4 regions of the Neorhizobium sp. PAMB6716 genome follow, and region 4 is predicted to be linked to each of the others. Evidence: predicted binding sites of a transcription regulator. Region 4 holds the regulator's gene; each other region holds the start of a gene.
The links. Region 4 encodes LexA, which represses DNA repair genes until DNA is damaged. Its sites were predicted from a motif close to TGTTCNNNNTGTGTTCNG; they were not measured.

Region 1: the regulator LexA is predicted to act here: its motif matches at 2,240-2,257, upstream of AC4CWH_RS17330 (helicase-related protein).
Region 2: the regulator LexA is predicted to act here: its motif matches at 2,418-2,435, upstream of uvrA (excinuclease ABC subunit UvrA).
Region 3: the regulator LexA is predicted to act here: its motif matches at 1,210-1,227, upstream of AC4CWH_RS14830 (YifB family Mg chelatase-like AAA ATPase).

What each region holds. Positions count from the first base shown of each region.
Region 1 covers NZ_CM177835.1:3,585,196-3,589,362, reverse strand. The annotation lists gene AC4CWH_RS17330 (helicase-related protein) at 1-2,060, opposite strand, end outside; gene AC4CWH_RS17325 (hypothetical protein) at 2,288-2,479, opposite strand; gene AC4CWH_RS17320 (hypothetical protein) at 2,478-2,684, shown strand; gene AC4CWH_RS17315 (DUF3309 family protein) at 2,851-3,006, shown strand; gene AC4CWH_RS17310 (YMGG-like glycine zipper-containing protein) at 3,049-3,303, shown strand; gene phbB (acetoacetyl-CoA reductase) at 3,425-4,150, opposite strand.
Region 2 covers NZ_CM177835.1:1,696,759-1,700,925, forward strand. The annotation lists gene AC4CWH_RS08240 (MarC family protein) at 1-443, shown strand, start outside; gene AC4CWH_RS08245 (HPP family protein) at 559-1,734, shown strand; gene AC4CWH_RS08250 (single-stranded DNA-binding protein) at 1,753-2,304, opposite strand; gene uvrA (excinuclease ABC subunit UvrA) at 2,571-4,167, shown strand, end outside.
Region 3 covers NZ_CM177835.1:3,043,012-3,047,178, reverse strand. The annotation lists gene AC4CWH_RS14840 (YraN family protein) at 1-117, shown strand, start outside; gene gshB (glutathione synthase) at 189-1,139, shown strand; gene AC4CWH_RS14830 (YifB family Mg chelatase-like AAA ATPase) at 1,314-2,846, shown strand; gene AC4CWH_RS14825 (LysE family translocator) at 2,908-3,519, opposite strand; gene AC4CWH_RS14820 (DUF3313 domain-containing protein) at 3,786-4,167, shown strand, end outside.
Region 4 covers NZ_CM177835.1:1,473,110-1,477,276, reverse strand. The annotation lists gene kdsA (3-deoxy-8-phosphooctulonate synthase) at 1-697, opposite strand, end outside; gene AC4CWH_RS07070 (VOC family protein) at 700-1,566, opposite strand; gene lexA (transcriptional repressor LexA) at 1,736-2,455, shown strand; gene AC4CWH_RS07060 (ComEC/Rec2 family competence protein) at 2,436-4,167, opposite strand, start outside.

The DNA.
Region 1 (4,167 bases), 1.7 Mb from region 4:
AGTTCGGCCGGCGCCGGCTTCAGAAGTGCCGGCATGAAGATGTGATAGGCGCCGAAGCGGATGCCGTAACGGCGCATCGAAGCGCGCGCATCCTGATCGAGCGTCTTGACGTCGTCTGCCACATCACGACGGAACAATACGCCGAGGTTTTCGACCAGCTGGAAAGCAAGGCCCTTGGCAAGCCCCTGCAGGTCTTCGGCCCGCGACAGATCGTCGAGCGGCTTCAGCACCGTTGCAATATGATGATTGACGTAGCGTTCCAGGCGCGCGGCCACATGGTCACGTGCATTGCCGGTCAACTGTTCATCGGCAAGCATAATGAGGCGCGGATGCATGATGTGATCGGCCGCGGCGAGACGAGCGACGGGGTCACCCAGCCAACGCACCGTACCATCGGACCCGACGACGAGGTCGCTGTTGCCGCAGGCATAAAGACGCGCAGCGCGCGCCTCGAATTCCAGCGCCAGCGCCTTCTGCGCTGCCCCCTGCACCGCCTTCGCATCCGGACCTTCGGTCCCGGAGACGGGCGTAAACCGGAAACCGGCTAATTGACCGACGTGGTGTCCCTCAACGAAGACATCCCCATTCACACTGATTTCAGCTTCCAGCATCGCATTCTCTCTCAGGCGCTTCATGAGCACAGATGTCCTGCGATCAACAAAGCGTTTCGTCAACCTTTCATGTAGCGCGTCCGACAACCTGTCCTCGATTTCTCGCGTCTTTTCTTGCCAGTGTGTCGGATGCGCCAGCCAACCCGGACGGTTGGATACATAGGTCCAAGTTCTGATCTGGGCGATACGCGCAGAAAGCGTATCGATTTCCCCATCGGTCCGATCGGCGCGTTGCACCTGCTCGGCCATAAAATCTTCGTTTACCGTGCCATGGCGCACCAGATCTGAAAACAGCGTGGAGATCAGATCGGCATGCTGAGCCGGTGTAATGCGGCGATAATCGGGAAGCGCGCAGGCCTCCCACAGTTTTTCCACTCGCTCAGGCGTTGTAGCAGCATCCCGGATTTCCGGGTAGCGGGCAAGATAATCCAGCGCCTGACTATCGGTTGCCGGCAGTGCGCGGGTCAGCCCCGCAATGACCGGCGCTATATCGAGACTCGCGCGCAAGTCGCGCAGCGAGGAAAAATCCAGCTGCTTGGAGCGCCACTGCAGCACCTTTACCTGGTCGAAGTGATGGCCCTCGATGCGCTCCACCAGTTCGTCGTCGAACGGTTGCACCTGGCCCGTCACGCCAAACGTGCCATCCTTCAGGTGACGGCCGGCGCGGCCGGCGATCTGGCCCATCTCTCCGGCATTCAGATTGCGGAATTGATAACCGTCGAACTTGCGATCCTGCGCAAAGGCAACGTGATCGACATCGAGGTTGAGGCCCATGCCGATGGCATCGGTCGCGACCAGATATTCCACATCGCCGGCCTGATAGAGGCCAACCTGCGCATTGCGGGTGCGGGGGCTAAGCGCGCCCAGCACAACGGCTGCACCACCACGCTGACGCCGGATCAGTTCCGCGATCGCATAAACCTCGTCTGCCGAAAAGGCGACGATAGCCGTGCGCTGCGGCAGGCGGGTGATCTTCTTCTGGCCGGCATAAAACAATGTCGACAGGCGCGGACGCTCGACAACCGTGATGCCGGGCAGCAGCTTTTCGAGGATGGGGCGCATCGTGCCGGCGCCAAGAAGCAGCGTTTCCTCGCGGCCACGCAAATGCAGAATGCGGTCGGTGAAAATATGTCCGCGTTCCAGATCGCCAGCCAGTTGCACCTCGTCGATTGCGACAAAGGCGGCCTTCGTCTCGCGCGGCATGGCTTCCACGGTGCAGACGGAAAAGCGGGCATTGGGAGGAGAGATCTTTTCCTCGCCGGTGACGAGGGCCACATGTTTTGCACCGACCTTTTCCACCACGCGCGTATAGACCTCGCGCGCCAGAAGGCGAAGCGGCAGGCCGATCACACCGGAACCATGCGCCACCATCCGCTCGATGGCGTAATGGGTCTTGCCGGTATTGGTCGGGCCGAGGACCGCGGTAACACCGCGACCGCTCAAGATCATGGGCTGGGAATTCAAAGCATTATCCGCGCATCGTGTCCGGATGCAGCTCGGCGGAGCGCATCCAGCGAACACATGGCGATCCCACGCGGATAAGGCAAGCCACAAGACGCCGCACTCTTCGTTTTGGGTCGAAATTCTTGGCGAAACGCCAATTTGTGCGCCATGACGTTGTTCAGGGCAGGAACACGCTGCGAACGAATCGGCGACGAATCGCGACTGGCGCCGATTCATCCTTTGTTCGTCTGGATGACATTGCGAACCCCAGGATTGAGTGGCCGCCTGTCGCTTTGCTTGACAGCGGCCCATATCGGACGGATGGTCGAGCGCTGGCATTCGCTTGAGGCTGAAGCCAGCGCCAAAAAGTTCGCCGCGTGCTGCAAGTCCTGCCATTTTGCGAGGACCAGACGGAGTTTCGCCATGATGGCCGTCCTTAGACTTCTCCTCACCGTGATTGGTGTTCTCGCGATCCTCATGGGGGTCCTGTGGATGGCGCAGGGGACAGGCCTCTTCCCCTATCCGGCTGAAAGCTTCATGATCAACCAGACACCCTGGATCCTGCGTGGTGGCCTGCTGGCCGTTGCGGGCCTCGTCCTTGTCTGGGCTGCGCGCCGTTTCATCCGCTAACATTCCGGGCCATGCGCCTGTCGCCGTAGCATGCGGCAGTTTTCCCCTTTCGGATCGGGGATCGGGATTTCTGTTTGTCCGATCGCTTTGCAGCGCATGGAACAAAAAATGAAGATCCGCGTTTTCGTCGCACAATCAAATGCTTTTGTGCATCGGAGACCACCACATGCTCGGGACAATCCTGCTCGTTATCCTCGTCCTTCTTCTTCTCGGCGCGCTTCCCAACTGGGGCTACAGCCGGAGCTGGGGCTATGGGCCATCCGGCGGTCTTGGCCTCGTCGTGGTGATTTTGCTCATCCTGCTCCTGATGGGCAGAATCTAAGTTTCAAGAACCGTCGAACCGAATAAGGGAAGGAACCACACCATGAAGAAGATTTTGGCCGTCGCAGCCGTTATGGGCATGCTCGCATCCTGCACATCGACCGAGAGAGGCACAGCCATTGGCGCCGGCTCCGGTGCCGTCATCGGCGGCCTCGTTACCAATAGCTGGGGTGGTGCAGCCGTGGGTGCCGTCGGCGGCGGCCTTGTGGGCGCTGCCATCGGCGAATCGCAGAAGCGCCAGGGTTACTGCGTCTATCGCGACCGCTATGGCCGCAACTACGAAGCCCGCTGCCGCTAAAGGCTGCCAATCCATCATATGCAAAACCGGCGCGGAGATCCGCGCCGGTTTTGTTTTGTCTGTCGTTTTGCCTCCGTGGAGCCAGTCCCCCACGCAAACCAGTCCGCCATGCAAAAACGTGTCAGGCGAGATATTGCCCACCATTGGCGCTGAGCGTTGCCCCGGTGATGAAACCGGCATCGTCGGACGCGAGGAACACCACGCAACGCGCAATTTCCTCCGGCTGGCCCAGCCGTCCGACCGGGATCTGCGGCAGGATGCGCTCATTCATCACACGCTCGGGAACAGCCAGAACCATCTCTGTGCCGATATAACCCGGGCAGATGGCGTTGACGGTGACGTTCTTGGCGGCCCCCTCCTGCGCCAGCGCTTTGGTAAAGCCGATATCGCCAGCCTTGGCCGCCGAATAATTGGCCTGCCCCATCTGGCCCTTCTGGCCGTTGATCGAGGAGATGTTGATGACGCGACCAAAACCACGGTCGCGCATGCCGCTCCACACCGGATGCGTCATGTTGAAGAGGCCGGTGAGGTTGGTGTTGATCACCTCGCTCCACTGGCCGGGCGTCATCTTGTGGAACATGGCATCGCGCGTAATGCCGGCATTGTTGACCAGCACGTCGATAGGGCCAAGCGACGCCTCGACCTGCGCAATCCCCTCGGCGCAGGCCTCGTAGGATGAAACATCCCATTTGAAAACGGGAATGCCCGTCTCCGCCTCGAAGGCTTTGGCACGTTCGTCATTGCCGGCATAATTTGCGGCAACCGCATAACCTGCAGCCTTCAGGGCCGCGGCGATGGCCGCGCCGATACCACGCGTGCCACCGGACACCAATGCGACTCTCGTCATGCAAATTCCCCCCTCAT
Region 2 (4,167 bases), 220 kb from region 4:
GCATCCTGTCGCTGCTCGGCATTTCAATGGGCGCGTTTCGGATTTCCGGCGGTCTGCTGCTGTTCTGGATTGCCTTCGAGATGATTTTCCAGAAGCGCAACGACCGCAAGGAAGAGACGTCCAAGACTGCCATCACCATCGACCACATCCAGAATATCGCCATTTTTCCGCTGGCGCTGCCACTGATTGCCGGCCCCGGCGCCATTTCGGCCACTGTGCTGCTCGCCGGCTCCTTTGCCGAACCGCTCGACCGGGCGCTGCTCATCCTGATGCTGGCGATTGCCATGGCAACCGTACTGATCGCGCTGATGATTGCCGACCGGCTCGACCAGTATCTCGGCGTCTCCGGCCGCGCGCTTCTAACGCGTCTCCTCGGCGTGCTGCTCGCCGCCCTCTCGGCGCAGTTTGTCGTCGATGGCGTCAAATCCGCTTTTGCGCTCTGACTGTTCTGTCGACACACGCCTCCTCCCGATGCAGCGCTGTGAGCGCGTTGCTGCTTCCTCTGCTGCCGGAAAGAGGGTCTTCACACCGCCTTCTTCCGCACCCCAGGCCCATGACATGAAACCCATTTTCGACCTCCGCCGCTTTCTGCCCACGCCGCCGCCGCTCAGCCTCAAGGAACGCATCCGCGCGCCGATGGGCGCGCTTGTCGGAATTGCCGTCACGGCTGTTGCAAGCCTTCTTGCCCTGAAGCTCGGCCTTGCCGCCCCCGCGCTGATTGCCCCCATGGGTGCCTCGGCCGTGCTGCTGTTTGCCGTGCCCTCCAGCCCGCTGGCGCAGCCCTGGTCGGTGGTCGGCGGGAACGGGCTTTCGGCATTGATGGGTGTGGCAGCGACGGTTCTGGTAGCAGACCCAGTTCTCGCCGCAGCGCTTGCCGTCAGCCTCGCGATCGCTGTGATGACGGCCTGCCGCTGCCTGCACCCTCCGGGCGGCGCCGTGGCGCTGACGGCCGTCGTTGGCGGTGCTGCCGTTCACGATCTGGGGTTCGGTTTCGTGTTATGGCCGGTTCTTGGCAATTCGCTGCTGCTGCTTGCAAGCGCGCTTGTCTTTCACCGTCTGACCGGAGGCATCTATCCGCACCGCCTGCAGCCTTTTTCCCGCGTAACGGCCGATCCAGCGCCGCTCTCGCGTATCGGATTTCTGACGGAAGATCTGGACGAGGTGCTGAAGGACTATGACCGGTTTCTGGATATCGACCGCGGCGACCTCGAAACCATTTTGCGGCGCACCGAACTGCGCTCTTATCGCCGCCGCGCGCAGCATGCCGATTGCGCCAGCATCATGTCACGCGATGTCGTGGCGGTGGCGCCCGATACCAGTCTTCGCGAAGCCTATGCCCTGATGCATCGATACCGGTTTCATGCGCTCCCCGTGACCAACGACCGGGCAGAAGTTATCGGCATCGTCACGCAGAGCGATTTCCTGCACAAGCCGCGCTGGGTGGCGGGGCGTCCGCGCATCGCGTTCAGACAACGGCTGAGCCTGATCCTGTCCGGCGCGTCGGCGCCGAACGATACGGTCAAGGACATCATGACGGCGCCCGTGCGCACGGTGCGGGGAGACACGCCCATCGCCGAGGCTATCATCGCCTTTGCCGAAGGTGGCCTGCATCACCTGCCGGTGGTGCGCGAGGGCAACCGACTGACCGGCATCATCTCGCAATCCGACGCGTTGGTCGCCATGCTCGAAGACAAAACGGCCGGCGAAACATCCGCTTCGCCGGCCGCATCCTGAACGATAGCTATAGAAGAATCAGAATGGGATGTCGTCATCGAGATCGCGGGCAAAACCGCCGCCGGCAGCGCCACCGGAAGGCTGGCCGCCGCGGCTGGACGATGCCGGCGCGCGATCATAATCGTCGCCATAGCCGCCACCGAAATCACCACCGCCAGCCGGCTGGCCGCCGGATCTGCCGCCGCCAAAGCCAGCGCCCTGCCCGCCGCCGCCTTCACCACGACCACCCAGCATGGTCAGCGTGGAGTTAAAACCCTGCAGCACGACTTCGGTGGAGTAACGGTCATTGCCGGTCTGGTCCTGCCACTTGCGGGTCTGCAGCTGGCCTTCGATATAAACCGTGGCGCCCTTTTTCAGGTACTGCTCGGCCACCTTGCAGAGACCCTCATTGAAGATCACCACACTGTGCCATTCGGTCTTTTCCTTGCGCTCGCCGCTGTTGCGGTCGCGCCAGGTTTCAGACGTTGCGATGCGCAGGTTGGCAATCGGCCGGCCGTCCTGCGTCCGACGGATTTCCGGGTCGGCGCCGAGATTGCCGATCAAAATTACCTTGTTGACGCTGCCAGCCATTTTTTCACCTTGTCTGCTGCCGCATGCGGCGCGCGAATTTTAAAAACCTTTCCCACTCTACCCCATTGCCGGCGGCGAATGGGTTTTGGAGATCGGTAATCCACAAGCAAATTTGTTCTTTCTTTGTTCTAGTATTCCGCTATGATCCTGTCAACGCCCGGATGCGTAGGACGAATCGAAAAGCCACTCGGCAACGCCTTTCGCCTCGACACCAGCCGTTGGATCACTAGATAAGGGACTTGTCCTCCCACAGAGCCTTTTTCACGATGAGCGAACTCAAGACGATTTCCATTCGCGGTGCCCGCGAGCACAATCTCAAGGGCATCGATCTCGACCTGCCCCGCAACAGCCTGATCGTGATGACCGGCCTGTCCGGATCGGGAAAATCATCCCTGGCCTTTGACACCATCTATGCGGAAGGCCAGCGGCGTTATGTCGAAAGCCTTTCGGCCTATGCGCGCCAGTTCCTGGAAATGATGCAGAAGCCGGATGTCGACCAGATCGACGGCCTGTCGCCGGCTATTTCCATCGAGCAGAAAACCACCTCGAAAAACCCGCGCTCGACGGTTGGCACCGTCACCGAGATCTACGACTACATGCGCCTTCTGTTTGCGCGCGTCGGCGTTCCCTATTCGCCAGCCACCGGCCTTCCTATCGAAAGCCAGACGGTGAGCCAGATGGTGGACCGGGTTCTGGCCTTCGAGGAAGGCACCCGCCTCTATATCTTGGCGCCCCTCGTGCGCGGCCGCAAGGGCGAGTACAAGAAGGAACTCGCCGACCTCATGAAGAAAGGTTTTCAGCGCGTGAAGGTGGATGGCACCTTTTACGAGATCGCCGAAGCCCCGACGCTCGACAAGAAATACAAGCACGATATCGATGTGGTGGTTGACCGCGTCGTGGTGCGCTCCGATATAGGGGCGCGTCTGGCCGACAGTCTGGAAACCTGCCTGCGGTTGGCGGATGGTCTGGCGATTGCCGAATTTGCCGACAAGCCGTTGCCGCCGGAGGAAACCTCTGCCGGCGGTTCGGCCAACAAATCGCTCAACGAGACCCATGAACGGGTGCTGTTTTCGGAAAAATTCGCCTGCCCCGTCTCCGGCTTCACCATTCCGGAAATCGAGCCGCGGTTGTTTTCCTTCAACAATCCCTTCGGTGCCTGCCCGACCTGCGACGGTCTGGGGTCGCAGCAGAAGGTCGATGAAGCGCTCATCATCCCGGAGACGGAGCGCACACTGAAGGATGGCGCCATCGCGCCCTGGGCCAAATCCTCCTCGCCCTACTACAACCAGACGCTGGAAGGATTGGGCAAGGTCTATGGCTTCAAGCTGTCGGACCGCTGGGCTAAACTGTCCAAGGAAGCGCAGGGCGCGATCCTCCACGGCACGGACGAAAAGATCGAGTTTCATTACGTCGATGGCGCGCGCGCCTACAAGACGACGAAGAATTTCGAAGGCATCGTGCCCAATCTCGAGCGCCGCTGGAAGGAAACCGACAGCGCCTGGGCGCGCGAGGAAATCGAACGTTACATGTCGGCGGCACCCTGCCCGGCCTGTTCCGGTTTTCGCCTGAAACCGGAAGCGCTGGCGGTCAAGATCGATAAGATGCACATCGGTCAGGTCACGCAGATGTCGATCAAGGTGGCGCGCGACTGGTTTGAGGATCTGCCGGAGCGGCTGAACGCCAAGCAGAACGAGATTGCCGTGCGCATCCTCAAGGAAATTCGCGAGCGGCTGCGCTTCCTCAACGACGTCGGGTTGGATTATTTGAGCCTGTCGCGCAATTCCGGCACGCTGTCGGGCGGAGAAAGCCAGCGCATCCGGCTCGCCTCGCAGATCGGCTCGGGCCTCACCGGCGTGCTCTATG
Region 3 (4,167 bases), 1.6 Mb from region 4:
GCGGCAAGCGACCTATGGCTCTCTCGCCGCAGCGATGCCCACCAGCTGTCGCAACGGTATGACATCATTGCCGTCAGGCCGTGGCGGATCCCCCGTCATTTCCCGGATGCGTTTTGAAAACCGCAAGCCCGTTGCCATTGAAGGTTCGCCGTCCTACATCAGGCGGGCAATTTGACAAGGGGCAGGGTATGGCCAAGATCCGCAAAGTCGCGTTCCAGATGGACCATGTGTCCAGCATCAACATCGCGGGTGATTCCACCTTCGCCATCGCGCTGGAAGCGCAGGCGCGCGGTTATGAGCTTTACCACTATACGCCCGATCGGCTGACCATGCGCGACGGCCGCATTTTCGCGGCGATCGAGCCGATGGCGCTGCGCGACGAAAAGGGCAATCATTTTACGCTCGGCGAACGCGAACGCGTCGATCTCTCGACGATGGATGTCATCCATCTGCGCCAGGATCCGCCCTTCGACATGGGCTATATCACCTCGACCCATCTGCTGGAGCGCCTGCATCCGAAGACGCTGGTGGTGAACGATCCGGCCTGGGTGCGCAATTCGCCGGAAAAGATTTTTGTCACCGAATTTGCCGACCTGATGCCGCCGACGCTGATCTCGCGCGATGTCGGCGAAATCACAAGCTTCCGCGACGAGATCGGCGATATCATCCTGAAACCGCTTTATGGCAATGGTGGCGCCGGCGTGTTTCATTCCACCCGCGATGACCGCAATTTCACCTCGCTGCTGGAAATGTTCTCCCAGATGTATCGCGGCGAACCCTTTATCGCGCAAGGTTATTTGCCGGCCGTGCGCAAGGGCGACAAGCGCATTCTGCTGGTAAACGGCAACCCCGTCGGCGCCATCAACCGGGTGCCGGCCGAGCATGACGCGCGCTCCAACATGCATGTGGGCGGGCGCGCCGAGGCGACTGAATTGACGGCGCGCGAAGAAGAAATCTGCGCCCGCATCGGCCCGGCCCTTCGTGAGCGCGGCTTCCTCTTCGTCGGCATCGACGTCATCGGCGACTTCATGACGGAGATCAACGTGACCTCGCCGACGGGCATCCGCGAGGTGAAGAAATTCGGCGGTGCCGATGTTGCAGCTCTGTTGTGGGACGCTATCGAAGAAAAGCGGGGCTGACCACGCGCCTGTTCTCCTTTGTTCCCATTCCTGAAATACAGAAAAATCTAATACAGTAGCCGGATAAAATTGTTCCGCGAATGTTCTTGTTTTAGTCCCGTGATTGTGTTTGATTGTATTTAGGCGCCACAACAACTTCAGTGAGTGGAACACAGGCGCACAAGGGGCAGGGGCATGGTGGCGCGCGTCAGCACGGTGGCGTTCCAGGGCATAGAGGGCGTGCCTGTGGATGTGCAGGTCATGGTCGGCCCCGGCAAGCTTGGAATGCATATCGTTGGCCTGCCGGACAAGGCGGTGGCCGAAAGCCGGGAGCGGGTGCAGGCAGCGCTTCATGCGTCCGGTCTGGCACTTCCGCCGAAGAAGATCACCATCAACCTGGCGCCCGCCGACCTGCCTAAGGAAGGCTCGCATTTCGATTTGCCGATTGCGCTGGGGCTGATGGCGGTGCTTGGCGCCATTCCAGCCGAGGCTCTTTCCGGTTACGTCGTGCTGGGTGAGCTGAACCTGGATGGAACGCTGGCCGCCGTTGCCGGTGCGCTGCCGGCAGCCATTGGCGCCAATGCGCAGGACAAGGGCCTGATCTGCCCCTTCGACAGCGGCGCGGAAGCGGCCTGGGCTGGCAGCGGTATCGATATTCTGGCGCCGCGCAGCCTGATTGCGCTCGCCAACCATTTTCGTGGCACGCAGGTTTTGTCGCGACCGCAGCCGGCGGTGCGGGCCGCACCCGCCAACCTGCCGGATCTCGCCGACATCAAGGGCCAGGAAAGCGCCAAGCGGGCGTTGGAAGTGGCAGCTGCCGGCGGCCACAACCTCTTGATGGTCGGCCCGCCCGGTTCGGGAAAATCGATGCTGGCGGCACGGCTTCCCTCTATCCTGCCGCCGCTTTCGGCGGTGGAACTGCTCGAAGTGTCAATGATCCATTCGATCGCCGGTCAGCTTTCCGGCGGCAAGCTCTCCGACCGCCGGCCGTTTCGCACGCCGCATCACTCGGCCACCATGGCAGCGCTTGTCGGCGGCGGGCTCCGGGCAAAACCGGGCGAGGCCTCGCTGTCGCATCACGGCGTACTTTTCCTCGACGAATTTCCCGAGTTTTCGCCGCAGGTGCTCGATGCGCTGCGCCAGCCGCTGGAAACCGGCGAATGCGTGATTGCGCGCGCCAACCATCGCGTGACCTATCCCGCCGCCATCCAACTGGTGGCGGCAATGAACCCGTGCCGCTGCGGCATGGCGGGCGAGCCCGGTCACACTTGCGCACGTGGACCGCGCTGCGTCAGCGATTACCAGAACCGCATCTCCGGGCCGCTGATGGACCGCATCGATATCCGCATCGACGTGCCCTCGGTGTCGGCTGCCGATCTCATCCGTCCGAGGCCTGCCGAAAGCAGCGCGACGGTTGCGGCGCGTGTTGCTGCGGCCCGAAACCGCCAGCGCGAACGGTTTGCCGAAGCCGGCTTTCCCCTGATTGGCACCAATGCCCGCTGCTCGACGGCGCTCATCGAACAGTTTGCCGAACCGGATGCCGGGGGCTTGCAGCTTTTGCGCGATGCGGCCGAAAAACTCAAATTTTCAGCGCGCGGTTATCACCGGGTGCTGAAGGTTGCCCGCACGCTTGCCGATCTCGACGGTCAGGAGCGGGTGGGCCGCATTCATCTCGCCGAAGCCATTTCCTACCGGATTGCCGGCGAACGGTTGACGGCAGCGGCCTGAGGCGACAACGGCACACCGTATCGGAGAGGATGCCGGCGAGGGGGTGAGCGGATTTCTATGATCAGCGGGCGGCGATATAGGCGGCAGTGCCAGCCAGGATGCTTGCGGCGGAGCGGTTGAGAAGCATCAGCGCTGTTGGTTTCTTCAGGAGGATGCGGGCCTTGGAGGCCAGCAGGATATAGGGAATGAGAACCGCCATCAGCACGACGAAGGTGAGGGCGACAAGGGCTGCGTAGTCGGTCGCACCAATCTGCGTGAGGGGGATGAGTGTGGGCACCAGCGCCACGTAGAACAGCATGGTTTTCGGGTTTCCGAGCGTCACCAGCAGACCGGACAGGAAGGAAAGGCCAAGGCCGGGCGCCGACTTGGCGACAATATCCTGCGCCAGAAGGCCGGCAGTCCAGAGTTTCCAGGCGATATAGATCAGGTAGACCGCGCCGGCATATTTGAGGATCAGGAACGGGGTCGTAAAATTCTGCGCAACGATGGCAAGGCCAAGGATGACCGCCGTCAGATAGACCAGATCGCCGAGAATGAGGCCGAGCCCCATGAAGAAGGTCGGCCGAAAGCCGGATCCCAGCGCGCGGGCAACGATTGCCGTCATGCCCGGGCCGGGAATGGCAGCGGCGACGAAGAGCGCAGCGGCATAAGTCAGCAGGGTCGTCAGTGTCATGAAAGGCCTCCCACCCGTTTCATGCCTGATCACCGACCAGCGGGCAACTGTCAAGGATGACGCCGCATCTGCCACGGCACTTCCCACGTATGCCGCCCCGAAAAAAGCCAAATGTTGATACGTAGAAGCGAGTAAATTGCGGTACTAAGTAGTACTTGCATCGGCCACCTCCGGAAAAGCGAGGCCTTGCAGGCGGCTGCCGGGACCTCATGCTGGTTTCCGATGCGCAAACTTGTCTTCAGACGCCCTCAACAAGGTAAATTTTAATGGCCTCCGTTTCCGCTGCAATCGCGTGCCGCCCCAAGCTTCCACTTGGGCTTCCCCATTACTCGCCGGTTGCTTTATCCCTTGCCGTTCTCAGCTTCGCCATTGCCGGATGCAGTTCTGTGCCGTTGACAGAGGCGGGCTCGTTATCGTCCTACAGCCGCCTTGGCCCGGTGGAGGGGCGCATAGCGAAATCTCGCAGCTTTGCCGATGGGCCGGCGCTTCTTTCGGCAACATCGGTTGCCATCCTGCCCGCCACGGTTTCTCCGGCCGCCGCTGCCAGGGTGAACGATCCCGCTCAGGAAAAACTGGTTTCGAATGCGCTTGATCGGGCATTGTGCATCGGGCTCAGCGACAAGTACCGGGTTGTCCCGCCCGGTCAGG
Region 4 (4,167 bases):
CTGCCCGTGCCAGTGTCTCGACGAATTCCCGCTGTCCGCCGGTCGAGCCGCCCTGCCCGCCCGGCTGCTGCACCGAATGGGTTGCATCGAAAATGACCGGCGCGCCGAGGGACGCCATGATCGGCAGCGAACGCATATCGGAGACAAGCGTGTTATACCCGAACGATGCGCCGCGCTCGCACAGAAGCACATTGGGATTGTCGCTTTCGGTGAACTTGGCGAGCACGTTCTTCATGTCCCAAGGCGCCAGGAACTGGCCCTTCTTGACGTTGATGACGCGGCCCGTTTTTGCCGCCGTAACCAGAAGATCCGTCTGACGGCAGAGGAATGCCGGGATCTGCAGGATGTCCACAGTCTCGGCCACCACGGCGCATTGTTCTTCCGTGTGGATATCGGTCAGCACCGGAAAGCCGAACTCGGCCTTGAGATCGGCAAAGATCTCCATGGCCGTCTCAAGCCCGATGCCGCGTTTGCCCGCAATCGAGGTGCGATTGGCCTTGTCGAAGGAGGATTTGTAGACAAGGCCGATGCCGAGATCATCGCAGATTTCCTTGACGGCGCCGGCCATCATGAAGGCGTGGTCGCGGCTTTCCATCTGGCAGGGGCCGGCGATCAGCGACAGGCGGCCGGTGTTTGAAAAAACGACGCGGGCCGAACCCTCGCCGACGGATACCTCTGCATTGGCTGTGACGGCCATGATCACTCCTCAAACACGAAAGCAGCGCCCTGACCGGGGGCTGCGGCAACGACGATGCGCGTGCCTCTTTTCTTAAAGGCCACGTCATTAGCAGCAAGGCAATCTGCTGTCACGGCAAGATCAGAGGTGGCAAACACCAGGGCAGCGCCGCAAAGCCCGCCGGCGGATGGGGAGAGATCAATGCCGAGTTCGTCCGCAACACTCTGCCGCGACGACAGCGCAACATGTCCATTCCGCGCCTGAAAGACATGACCCGAGGCATCCGCAACTGCTTTGGTTTCCAATACAGTCTCGAGAACAGGCAGCGCAGCGATCGGATCATCTGCGGCAAGCCACACGCCCCGCAACCCGACCACGCCGTTTTGATGCCGCTCCAGATGCGCCCTGTCGGCCGGCAAGGGATTAAGCCGCTCGCAGGCGAACAGGAAAAATTCGGGAGATCCGGTTTCGGCGAAGGCCAGCCTGAAGCGTGCGATCACCTCATGCCCGTCCGCCGTCAGCGCCGCGCGGGAAAATTCAAGGATCTCGCCGGCGGACCGACCTGCTCCGACAAACCGCGTGTGGTCTCCATCGGCATCCGGCGAAGCGACCACGAGGCCAGAAAATCCATCGTCCCCACAGGCGGCACGGAAGGCGAGATCTCGCCCGGTAAAGACGTTGCCCTCTCCTGCCGTGCGTTCGGCAACAGCGCGGTCGCGGATCGCCAATGGCTCCAGATACAGGCCATCGGAGAGAAACACGCAGGCATTCTGCGTCCCAAACGGATGCTGCGCATCCGGCGCCACGGTAAAACCGAGCGTCCCCAGCCGCTGGCGCGCCACCGCCAGCGTGCAGACGGGCATGACAAGATGATCGAGCGGGCGGACCATGATTCTCTCCTTCAACGATGCGGGCGGCAGTGTAGCGCCGGATAAGCGCTTGAATATCCCGCACGCTTTCAGCAATCAGCGTTTTATCCCCGGCTTTTGAGGGCTTGCGGAACACATATGGAACATATAGTGTCTGTTCTGGATTTGTTTCCACTTCGAGGTTGTCTTCATGCTCACACGCAAACAGCAGGAACTGCTCCTGTTTATTCACGAACGGATGAAGGAATCCGGTGTACCGCCCTCGTTCGACGAGATGAAGGATGCCCTCGATCTGGCGTCGAAATCGGGCATCCACCGCCTGATTACCGCGCTTGAGGAGCGTGGCTTCATTCGACGGCTGCCGAACCGGGCGCGGGCGCTTGAGGTGATCAAGCTGCCGGAATCCTATTCGCCGCCGGCCCAGCCGCGTCGCGGGTTTTCGCCCAGCGTCATCGAAGGCAGCCTCGGCAAGCCGCCGGCCACACGCCCTGCCCCGCCAGCTCCGGCTGTCGAAGAATATACGGGCTCTGCCACCGTTCCCGTCATGGGGCGTATTGCTGCCGGCGTGCCGATCTCGGCCATCCAGAACAATACCCATGCCATCAGCGTGCCGATCGAGATGCTGGGCACCGGCGAGCATTACGCGCTGGAGGTAAAGGGCGACTCGATGATCGAAGCCGGCATCATGGATGGCGACACGGTGATCATCCGCAATGGCAGCACGGCGACGCCCGGTGATATCGTCGTGGCGCTTGTCGATGACGAGGAAGCGACGTTGAAGCGCTTTCGCCGCAAGGGCGCCTCGATTGCGCTTGAAGCGGCCAACCCCGCTTACGAGACCCGCATTTTCGGGCCGGACCGGGTGAAAATCCAGGGCAAGCTTGTCGGCCTCATCCGCCGTTACCACTAAGCAGTTCGAAAACCGGTTGCGGCAACGTTTCGTCAAAGATGCGCTGCCGCCAATCATAGGTTCGGTGAACGCTCCAGGGGCGTTTGTTGCCGATGCTTGCGCCGGTTGCCTGCCAATCCCGGCGGTGACTGCTTCCGGCAAATCGGATTTCAAGGGCTCCTGTCTTGCGTAGCGTCGATTCCGTCAGCATCAGCGCGCCGGAGCGGCAGGTTTCGAATCGGGCACGGGCGGCAATCACGACGTCGGCCGTATCGCAGGCGGTTCCCGCATAACGCGGGTCATCGATGGTGGCGATTCGCACTTTTTCCAGCGAACGGGCAAAACAGCCGAGAGCGGCAATGCAGGTGAATTGACCGGGAGGAGCGCTGGTCAGGGCTTTGTCCATGGCAGTGGCAGCCGCTCGCTGCTCCTCTTTGGTCAAGGGCGGATCTGGTGGCTTTCGGGGGGAAACGCCTGTCTCGGTTCGGCCAGAGTTCAAGTGAATCGCGTCAGCGTCTGATGGGCCTGCTCCGTGTCCTTCCTCGGGAACGACCGCGCGGATGTCTGTGGCGATCTCTGATTCGGGCGTGTCTGCATCGGCTCCCGTCTGGCGGCTGTGTGCTGCATCGGCGCCGGGTTGTGCATGAGCGCTCTTCGCGGTGCCGGGTGGTAAGTCTTGCGGTTTTGCCGCGGTGTTGCGCCGGGGCATGATCGGCGCAAGCGTATTGTCGATGATGAGGGCATTCTGCCACTGGCGATAGATGAAATCGGGTGGTGTCCGGCGGTTGGTGGCGGCCGTCTGTCCGTCGATGAGAGCGACGAGGCTTGCGTCTTCAGAAATCAAGAGGCTTGGACGCGGGGCATCGTCAGGCCAGAACGACAAAATGAGTGCTGCCGCCATGACCGGCAGGCCGAACAGTTTTAGCCGTGTGCGCAGGAGGACCAGAATCAGAAAGCCGAGCGAGGCTATGGGCAGGAACCAGCCATGCTGCCGCCCAACCGGGGCGTCTCCTCCCCAACCCGCCACCGTCTCGGCAACGGAGATAACCAGCTCAACGCCAAAACCCATCAGTTTCAGGAACGGCGCCTCCAGCCCGAACGGCATCAGCAGCATGGCAAGCATGCCGAAGGGCATGACGATCAGCGATATGATCGGCATGGCCGCGAGATTGCCGGCAAGGCCATAAGTGGCGACGCGGTGGAAGTGGGAAACGGAGAAGATCGAGGTGGAGAGTGCGCCGATGAGCGAGGTCAGCACCACGCCGGCGACCATGCTGGAGAGAGCGGCGGTGGCGGCAAGCAGTGCCGGACGGCGCGCGGCAAGCGGATCATGCGGATCGCCATGAATACTCGACCAGGCGGCGTAACCTGCGACAAGTGCGGCCGTTGCGGAAAACGACATCTGGAAGCTGGGACCCAGCACTGCCGAGGGTGTCAGGACCAGGATGACGAGTGCCGAGAGCGCCACATTGTGCAGGCTGATCGAGGGACGGTCGAACAGCACCGAGGCCAGCATGATCACCATCATCACATAGGCGCGCTCGGCCGAAACACCGAAACCGGAAATGAGATAATAGGCCGTCACCATGGCCAGCGCGCCGATAGCTGCGATCTTTTTGACGGGAAACCGCTGCGCAAAGCCGGCAAACAGGCTGAACACCATTCGCGCGCCGACAAAAAAGATGCCGGCCGCCAGCGCCATGTTAAGCCCGGAGATTGCCACGATATGGGCA